One region of the Peribacillus sp. NPDC076916 genome, then DNA from elsewhere that is predicted to be linked to it. Evidence: riboswitches for the same ligand, from Rfam matches in the RefSeq annotation. Region 1 holds a riboswitch; each other region holds the start of a gene.

Region 1 (3,278 bases):
ATACGGCTATGAAATCACGAAGATCTTGAAGGAAATGAGCATGGGAAAATATCAAATAAGTGAAGGCACCCTCTACTCCGCCCTTAAACGATTAGAAAAAAAAGAATTCATAACAGGCCATTGGAAAGAGTCAGATTCAGGCCGCAGGAAATATTATCACGTCACCGAAAATGGACAAACCGAACTTGAACGGAAACGAGAATGCTTTTACTTCCTGGAAAATTTAGTCCGGAAAAGCGCAGAGCAATTCTAAACAAAATAAAAAGCTCCCTGCACCCATTACTTGGAGGCGCAGGAAGCTTTTTTTTGCCGAATTTGGGCTGTTTACTCGTGAATTCATACCGCATTCATGATTTTCGTACCGTTTACTCGTGAATTTCGCACTTTTACTCGTGAATTCATACTGCACTCATGATTTCGCACCGTTTACTCGTGAGTTTCGCACTTTCACTCGTGAATTTGGCACTTTTACTCGTGAATTTGGCACTTTTACTCGTGAATTTGGCACTTTTACTCGTGAATTTTACTGTTTTACTCGTGAGTTTGGCACTTTTACTCGTGAGTTTTGCACTTTTACTCGTGAATTCATACTGCACTCATGATTTCGCACCTTTTACTCGTGAATTCATACTGCACTCATGATTTCGCCCCCTTTACTCATGAGTTTCGCACTTTTTCTCATGAGTTTGGCACTATTACTCATGAGTTTCGCACTTTTACTCGTGAGTTTCGCACTTTTACTTGTGAGTTTCGCACTTTTTCTCATGAGTTTCGCACTTTTACTCGTGAGTTTGGCACTATTACTCGTGAGTTTCGCACTTTTACTCGTGAATTTTGCTGTTTTACTCGTGAGTTTCACACTTTTACTCGTGAATTCATACTACACTCATGATTTCGCACCTTTTACTCGTGAGTTACTCCGTTCACGCAACAAAAAAAGACCTAATTAGGTCTTTTTTTGTCTATTCCTTTATGCTTGCGATAATTGGCGCAAGAGAGCTTCATACAATCCCCTTGAACATGCGGGCCATATTTTTCACGAAAGGCCTCGAGGCAATAGCATTTATCTTCTTCTTTTTTGGTTCCATCCATCGAGTGCATCCCTCCTAGCTTTAACTGGAGACTACACGTTTCTCCAGCTCTACGTTGATTCGTCCCAACAGTACGGCACCAATTGACTGAATGATCGTTTTAACGATGATTTGGCCGATGACCGCAGCGGGTACTGCTTCCCATGGCAATATATTGGCACCCAATGGACTTAGGCCAATCACGACAAATATCACCGAATCGAAAAACCCTCCAACGATTCCGCTGTAAAACACTCTCCAACTCATAGGGAGTTTTAAACGGGTATATATTTCCGTATCCGCTGTTTCTGCGACCACGAACGATAATGCGGAAGCAAATACAATCAATAACGTATCTCCTAATAAAAATGATACACACGCAGATAAAATAAGTGCAATGACGATACATATATAGGTCTTTGCGCGGCCGAACTTATTCTGGACGAGATCTCGAAAGATGAAGGTTCCCCCGATGAGCAATGTACCCATTGGAATGATGAACATGCCAAATTGTAAGGGCGCAAAAGCTGCTGTAACCACATTCGCCGTGATGATGGATACTAAATACAATAAAATTCTTAACATTTCTTAATTCTCCTTATACAGAAAAAACAGCACCCTAAGAAAGAGCACTGTTCCCCTTAGTTTTTTTGAGAGGGTAGCTAGAACCTCTTCCGCCCGAGCGGATTATCATTTTCCTTATTTATCGTAGCTTGAAAGCGATTGGAAATCAAGAAGTTTCCATATCGCTTGTATCGGACAATGGTCAATGCAATGACTCTGCCGACTTTTGTCGCAGAAAACTGCTTGACCGGCTGTATATGAAAAGCCGAAAATGATTGGTAGAATAATGTTACGATCTTGATATGAAGTATAAACGCGAGGAGGAAAAAGATGATGAAAAAACCATCGTTTGTTCATGCTATTTATATCGCGACCACACCAGAGAAGCTTTGGGAAGCCCTGACGAGCGGTGAAGTCACGAAGAAGTACCATTTTGGATGCCAAGTCCAGTCTGACTGGCAAGAAGGCTCAAGCGTTAAATATATGCTGGAAGATGGGCGTATTACTGATCATGGTAAAGTACTCAAGTTTGAGCCGCTGCACCTGCTCTCGTTCACTTGGAACATGACAGGAGACGAAACACCTCGCGAGCAGCCTACTCGGGTCACTTTTATACTGCAGCCCATGGATGATTCGACTTTGAAATTAACGCTTAGGCATGAAGAGCTTTTGGAGACGGATTTCGTATATGATGATCATACCTTTGAAGGCTTGAATAATGGATGGCCAGCGATTCTAAGTAACCTGAAGAGCTTGCTTGAAACGGGACGGACCCTGCCGCCGATAACAGTAGAACGGGATAATTAAGTGGTAGTGGAAAACTATAAAGACACAAAGAAAGAGAGTTGATAGTGATGGATACGCAAATAATCACGAAATTCACAATAGTCAAACCAACCAATGAAGTGTTTGAAGCTATAGTGGACCCAGAAAGAATCGGGAATTTCTGGTTCTCATCGAGTTCTGAAAGATGGGAACAAGGCAGGACGCTTACATTGAGATATAACGAATACGATGCTGAAGTGGTTATTCATGTATTGGAAGTAGAGGAAAATAGGAAAATCGTGTTCGCATGGGGAGGAAATGATCAAGAAACGATAGTTACAATTACCCTAAAAGAGTCGGATAAAATGAGTACAATTATTGAAGTGAACGAATCAGGTTTGAAAGAGGACGACCCCGAATTGATAAATAAAATGATAGGACAAAAGGAAGGTTGGGTTTATACATTAACGTGTTTAAAGGGTTACTTAGAAAATGGTGTTAATACTTTGAGAGCATCCATAATTTTTTAATTTTTAAAGGGTGCTGGTTCAGATTAGATAGATCAGGCACAATGGTACTTAAGATTTTTAAGCATGTTGTTCCTTTTGATAAGTCTTACCTTCTTTCCTTAATCAAGGTCAAAGAAAGCATACGAGAGGAGACTTTAAATGCTTCCGAGAAAAAACTCAAGGATGAATATCCTTGAGTTTTATATTTTCCATATGGTTTAACATAACATTCAATCGGAAATCACTTTTAGATATATGCCCTTCGAAGCTTTTTTATAGGCTTCAATTCCCATTTTCTTGACTCTCTCTGATAAACTCGATGCTCTTAATAATTGGGTTCCTTCAATAACGGAAGGATCAATAAGGCGCA
Region 2 (3,278 bases), on a different contig from region 1:
GCTTCACCCTTCATCTGGTCCTGTCTTAGAATAAGCGTCACATCATCGATGCCTGATGGAATATGTTCATATGAAACTCCATAATCTTCGAGGATGTGCAGCAGTTTCCGGCCAAAACCAACTTCCCTGTTCATCAAATATTTGCTAATGTAAATGCTGCAAAATCCTTTATCACTTGCAATGCCAATAACCGGTCCGTTCGTATTATCCCGTGTACTTACAATGCGGGTACCTTGTGCCGCCGGATTGTTCGTATTCTGGATATGGACAGGTATTCCCGCTCGGAATGCTGGAATCAGCGCCTCATCATGAAATACCGAGAAACCTGCATAAGAAAGTTCACGCATTTCACGATAAGTTAATTCCCGGATTCCCTTTGGGTTGGAAACCACATTTGGATTCACCGCATAAACGGCATCCACGTCCGTAAAGTTCTCATACAGATCAGCTTTGACCCCATTCGCAAGAATCGAACCCGTAATATCGGAACCGCTTCTTGAGAAGGTTAAAACATCACCATCTAACGTATAACCGAAGAACCCTGGGAATACTACGATTCCAGGCTCATCACGCAGAGCATATAACCGATCATAAGATTCTGGCAGCACCTTGGTAAAACCACCTTCATCCGATACGATCAAGCCAGCCTTCTTCGGATTTATATACTGCGCCTCTACTCCAAGGCTTTGGAAATAACCTGCGACCAGCTTTGCATTATTATCCTCGCCACTGGCCTTCAAAGTATCCAAATAGCGCTTCGGGTTAGTTTGGTCTGCATGCAACAGCGCCATTAAATTTTCGCGGATCCCAGTGACGACACTCTCGGATATATCCAGTTCTTCAGCAATGCTCGCATAGCGGGATACGACATCTTCTATCAAATGCTCTCCGTTATCCCCGCGCAGCTGCTGTTCCGCAGCTTCAATCAATAAATCCGTCACCTTTATATCATCGGAATTGCGTTTCCCTGGAGCCGAAACGACTACAATCTTCCTCTCTGGATCAGAAACAACAATTTCGAATACCTTTCTCAACTGTTCACCTGACGCAAGTGAACTTCCACCAAACTTTGCAACTTTCATCTCGACAACCCCTATTTTCGTAAATATTCTGTCAAAATTAACTCTCCCTATTATTACGCTTTTTCTCGAAACAATCAAGTGGAAATTCCGTTACTGAAGGACAATTGTATTTTTAAAAAGGACAAAACGACAAGACCACTAATCGATAATAGCTAAAAAACTAAAAAAGACAACGGGCATTTGCCCATTGTCTCTCCTATTCTTTAGCGATTATCCACGGTTTCAGGATATAAGTCATGGTTCATCAAGCGGTAATCCGCCATTTCCTCATACTTCGTACCTGGTTTCCCATAATTCGTGTAAGGGTCGATGGAAATTCCGCCCCTAGGTGTAAACTTGCCCCAGACTTCAATATATTTAGGATCCATCAATTCGATTAAATCATTCATGATGATGTTCATGCAGTCTTCATGGAAATCACCGTGATTGCGGAAGCTGAATAAATAAAGTTTCAATGATTTGCTTTCCACCATTTTCACACTTGGAATATAGCTGATGTAAATGGTCGCAAAGTCCGGCTGGCCCGTTATCGGACATAAGCTAGTGAATTCCGGGCAATTGAATTTGACGAAATAATCCCGGTTCGGATGTTTGTTATCGAATGACTCAAGGATTTCAGGCGCATAGTCGAATGTATATTTTGTTCCTTGATTCCCAAGCAGTGTGATATCTTTTTTTAACTCTTCTTCTTTTCTTCCAGACATTGAAAGTCCTCCTAATCCCACGTTTCAGGGAGATTCATAAAATAGGCCTCTATATAACAAAAACCATATCTCCTCAAAGATATGGTTGATTCGCGAAAAATATCAAAGCCATAGTTTTTTTAAGAGGGTGATGCTATGAACCTCTCCCGTTTATCGGGAAATATTTTAAAATTGTCTTAGTAAATATAGAAAAAAATATCTAATCTGTCAATCATACTTCTAAAATTTGGTTTGATTCCTGCATGTATTCAGCTTAAAATGTAGAAGAAGTTTATCCTACATGAAGGAAGAGATTACGTCAATGTGGATTTTTGCAGCCCTCATCACGAGTTTATGTTTTGGAATCAATAACAGCATTTTTAAATGGAGTAGCGGAAAGGGTTACTCAAAAGTACATATCCAATTTTTCTTTTATTTTTCAGCTTTTATTTTGGCCATATCTTATGGAGTATCTGTGGATGGTTTACAGTTTAACTGGCTGTCCATCATGCTTGGTGGAGCCATTGGGGTACTGAACGCTAATGGTAATATCCAGATGGCAAGCGCCTTTGAAAAAGGACCGGCAAGCTTGACATCTCCTTTAATCGCAGCGAATGCAATATTCCCCATTCTCTGTGCAGCTTTAATTTTTCACGAACATATTTCTACTTTGCAGTGGACTGGAATCGTCTGCATGTTTCTCGCTACATTAGTCATTCAGTATACACCTAATGCTAAAGGCAACCATCAATATGTCCCTTGGATGATGCACACATTATTATCCATTTTATCTTTTGGTGTGCTAGGCATTCTTATGACGACATCAACACGTCTTCATTTAAATTCCCTTGATATCCTGGTATCAATGTATGGAGGGGGAACTCTTTATCTTCTTTCGGCTCTGGCCTTTAAAAAGGAAAAAATCAAGCTAAAGGAAGTCAAAATCGGTTCCTTGGTAGGCCTTTTAAGCACTATAGGCTATGGATGTTATTTCTTTGCGTTGAACACTGGCATCGCAAGCATCATCTTCCCTGTCGTCAGCCTGAACTGTTTAGTTGTCGTTTTCGCAGGATGTTATTTATTCAAGGAAAAACTAAAAAACTATCAAGTTGCCGGCGTACTTGCAGCATTAATCGGCATTATCTTGACTAAAATATGAATATAGTTCATTTACAAAAACGACCTGGCAGCCATGAGTACAAGCCAGGCCGTTTTTTTTATTATGCCGGGAAATAGGGTGGTCAAAAAAAAGTGTTGACACACCCTCGAAAATATCAGATAATTTTGAATATTAATTCTTTACGTTTCACTACTTTTGAAATGTTTGAAATATCCTCTGTCACGGGTATTAAAGAAATAGGTACAACCACCCCATTTAATTCTGAATTAGGAAAGGAAAGATGCATAATGGTAAAAGTTACGGTAACGGTTGATTTTCAAGGAAAGTCTTATCAAACTAACGTCCTTACTAAACCGGATACAGATCATGAAGTAATTTTACAACAAGCGCTTC
Region 3 (3,278 bases), on a different contig from region 1:
TTTCCGTATGCCATTTGCATCCTTCTTCCCTTTACTTTTCGAAGGGATTTGGAAGAAGCGCATCAAATCTTTATCTTTATGTATGATATCGAATTTATCACTGATTTGCAGGCACTCTATTATATTGATATCCTCATTTTTATCGATTCTCCTTCTATATAATTCGGTTGCCTTTTCTAAACGGTCTTCGCTGATCATTGGATACCAGCTGCCATCGCCGAATCTATCCTGGATGATATCGCTCATCCTCATTTCCAATAAGGTAATGTATCCGAATATCAGCATCCTGATCGGAGGCTTTTGAAGGTCGGCATGGGTAATCAACTTTTTAATCGAATTATTCTCTAATACGAACACCCTTGTTTTATTCTTAAAAATCTGGAGAAGCTGGATCAAAGGGGTTGAATCCGAAACCATTTCCCTTGGCGAAAAGTTTCTCAAATATTCGGAAATAGTTCCTTCACCTAGTTCTTGCCTTTCGATATAACCGATGATTTCCCCTTGATCTTGGACTGCCAATATATCAAAATTCTTTTTTTCCAATGCTTTCTGAATATCCAGTGCCAGATCATTTTTATGGCAAAACTCAAGCTCCTGGGCAATGCTCTTAACCGTTATATTTTCTTCATAAAGAGTTTTAAGACTAAGATAGCTACTATTGCTTTTTCTTTCGCTTCCATTTAACATCTTTCAACCTCCGCTTAGGAACACTTTCTGCCCGTTTTCCGCTTTAATCATAGAAAATGTATGCAGCCGCCACTAAAATAAAGTCCACCGTAGTGGACTCAATACCATTCATGTGGATTTTTTGAAACCATCAATGGCCATCAACTGCATTGCCTACTGCCGTTTCCTCATTCCCCTTCTCTTCCCAACCTTTGCATACATCCACCCAATCCTCCGCACCTGAATATTCAAATAATTCAGCGGGTTTAAGTTCTATTGCAGAGTTCGCACTGCCGCAAGCCGGGAACAATGTATCAAAGCGTTTCATCGATACATCAAGAAAAACAGCTAGATCATTTGCCAGACCAAACGGGCAAACTCCTCCGATGGCATGGCCGGTCTGTGCAAGCACTTCTTCAGGTGAAAGCATACGTGCCTTGAAACCGAACGTCTGACGAAATTTCTTATTATCCACTTTCGCGTCCCCTGCGGCAACAACCAAAATGGCATTTTCACCTTCTCCCTTAAAGGAAAGAGTCTTAGCAATCCGCGCTGGGATAACACCGATGGTTTCCGCTGCTTCAATCACCGTAGCACTCGATGTTTCGAACTCCATTACATCGCCTTCCCGATCCCATTGTTTAAAATGGCTTTTGACACTCTCGATCGACATCCTATATTCACTCCTTTGAAGTACATATTGAAATAATATCATCCATCATTGCAATAAATCAAAATCCAATTGAGCTACTTCCCCTGCTTGGAAACTTATAAATTAAAACCATTCTTTACAAATTGACGAAACAAGCTTACATGGGATACTATTAAACATCGGGCAAACGCCTAAACGTGGTTCGTAACCATCCCACGATAAAAAACTAGGGAGAGAGTAAAATGAATGTTCGTACACTCGTAATAAGCGGGTTATTGGCTGCCTTGTATGTGGCGGTCTCATTGGTGTTCCAACCAATATCATTTCAGATGTTCCAATTTCGTGTACCGGAAATATTGAATCATCTGATTGTATTCAATAAAAAGTATATCTACGGTATCGTCGGCGGAGTCTTCATATCGAATCTGCTCTTTTCGCCGATGGTGCCATATGACTTGATTTTCGGGGTGGGGCAATCTCTGCTCGCCTTATTGCTTGTCATTTTTGTTTCTCGGTTCATAAAAGGCATTAAAGGACGGATGATCGCCACGATTATCTTTTTCACGTTCACAATGTTTTTAATTGCAATTGAGCTGAATCTTGCCCTGGGCTTCCCATTCTGGTTAAGCTGGATGACCACGGCTGTCGGTGAATTCGTTGTCCTCTTGATTGGAGCGCCAATCATTTATGGAATGAACAAAAGAATTCAGTTTGAAAAGTGGCTTTAATGGAATCTTCGTGTCGTGAACCCACTATAATGGAAAGAGCTGTCTGCAATGATGCGGCAGCTCTTTTTTTCACCAATGAACTCGAAAATGATAAACTACTAGTAAGAATGGTGGTGGCCCTTTGAAAAAAATCCTGACCATGATCGGTCTATTGGTAATCGCAATATTTATTTTCTATAATGCAGAGTTATTCACTTTGGTTTGGAAAAGTGATCTGGATTCTGTTATTGGCATTTTGAAGGAAAACCTTTTGCTTACATTTATTGTGACATTCGTATTGATGTTTGTACAAAATTCTTTTACAATCATCCCCTTAATTTTGCTCCTGACCATCAATGTCACGATATTCGGATTCATATATGGATATCTATGGAGTTGGTTTACAAGCGTTGTTGCCTCAGGTTTCATTTTTTATGCAGCAAGAAACTGGTTTCAGGAGCTTCTCATACAGAAAATTAGCGAAAAATGGCAAGAAACTGTTGTCGAGCATGGCTTCATGTACGTTTTTACAGGCAGGATTTTCCCTTTGATCCCAACAAGCTTAATTAACTTGGTAGCTGGTGTCAGCACCGTCACTTTCAAGGATTTTTTATTAGCGACGGCACTTGGTAACCTTATTTACTTTTTCTTCCTTTCACTCATTCCATATGGACTGTTATCTGTTGAAATGAACCAATATACACTAGCAGCACTTGCACTCGTCCTCTTACTATTTTTCATTATCTATAAGCGTGCAAAAAAGAAAAAGAAACAAACCTTTTTCAGAAAAAACAGGTGACCACTTTGGCCCCTGTTTTTTTATTTAGGATTCTGCATATATTTTTTTCCGATAGTTTGTTAAAATGTGTATGTAATTTTACCTTAGAAATGTCTTAAAATCAGGGAGAATCTCCATGTCCAAACGCTCCATCTTAGCAATATATATCCTATCCGGGATTCTTACACTAGTCGTGTTCGACTATTTTTTAACTACAAATATCCAAAACAAAGAGGTCTTCATTCAACTTCAAAGAGCGGAAGGATTTGTTTTCCTTTTATCAATAGGCTTGGTTTTATATCTTTATTTAGCTAAAAGGGAAGAATTCAAGCAATTAAAAGAAGCGGAGCAACGTCGGCGTACACTCATCAATTCAATGGTGGATTTCGTTAATTTCAAGGATGGTGATGGCCGTTGGCTTGAATCCAATACCTTCGGCCTGCAATTATTTCAATTGGAGCATGTAGACTATAAG

Evidence for each region. A riboswitch is a leader RNA that binds a small molecule or an ion and turns the genes downstream of it on or off. The one in region 1 is predicted to bind preQ1.
Region 2: it holds a riboswitch for preQ1, as region 1 does, so the genes downstream of both, queF (preQ(1) synthase) here and ACQKFG_RS11780 (VUT family protein) in region 1, are expected to answer to the same signal.
Region 3: it holds a riboswitch for preQ1, as region 1 does, so the genes downstream of both, ACQKFG_RS24350 (QueT transporter family protein) here and ACQKFG_RS11780 (VUT family protein) in region 1, are expected to answer to the same signal.

The regions. Positions count from the first base shown of each region.
Region 1 is NZ_JBNNIU010000003.1:457,672-460,949, reverse strand. Features, by position in the region: gene ACQKFG_RS11800 (PadR family transcriptional regulator) at 1-253, shown strand, start outside; gene ACQKFG_RS11795 (hypothetical protein) at 399-596, opposite strand; gene ACQKFG_RS11790 (hypothetical protein) at 626-859, opposite strand; gene ACQKFG_RS11785 (hypothetical protein) at 943-1,092, opposite strand; gene ACQKFG_RS11780 (VUT family protein) at 1,113-1,655, opposite strand; PreQ1 riboswitch class I at 1,706-1,748, opposite strand; gene ACQKFG_RS11775 (SRPBCC family protein) at 1,968-2,441, shown strand; gene ACQKFG_RS11770 (SRPBCC family protein) at 2,489-2,929, shown strand; gene ACQKFG_RS11765 (HD domain-containing protein) at 3,139-3,278, opposite strand, start outside.
Region 2 is NZ_JBNNIU010000005.1:251,674-254,951, forward strand. Features, by position in the region: gene ACQKFG_RS17915 (aspartate kinase) at 1-1,082, opposite strand, end outside; gene queF (preQ(1) synthase) at 1,286-1,786, opposite strand; PreQ1 riboswitch class I at 1,891-1,936, opposite strand; gene ACQKFG_RS17925 (EamA family transporter) at 2,067-2,924, shown strand; gene ACQKFG_RS17930 (BA3454 family stress response protein) at 3,017-3,278, shown strand, end outside.
Region 3 is NZ_JBNNIU010000014.1:52,927-56,204, forward strand. Features, by position in the region: gene ACQKFG_RS24340 (hypothetical protein) at 1-687, opposite strand, end outside; gene ACQKFG_RS24345 (YbaK/EbsC family protein) at 818-1,339, opposite strand; PreQ1 riboswitch class I at 1,510-1,554, shown strand; gene ACQKFG_RS24350 (QueT transporter family protein) at 1,561-2,046, shown strand; gene ACQKFG_RS24355 (TVP38/TMEM64 family protein) at 2,168-2,824, shown strand; gene ACQKFG_RS24360 (PAS domain S-box protein) at 2,940-3,278, shown strand, end outside.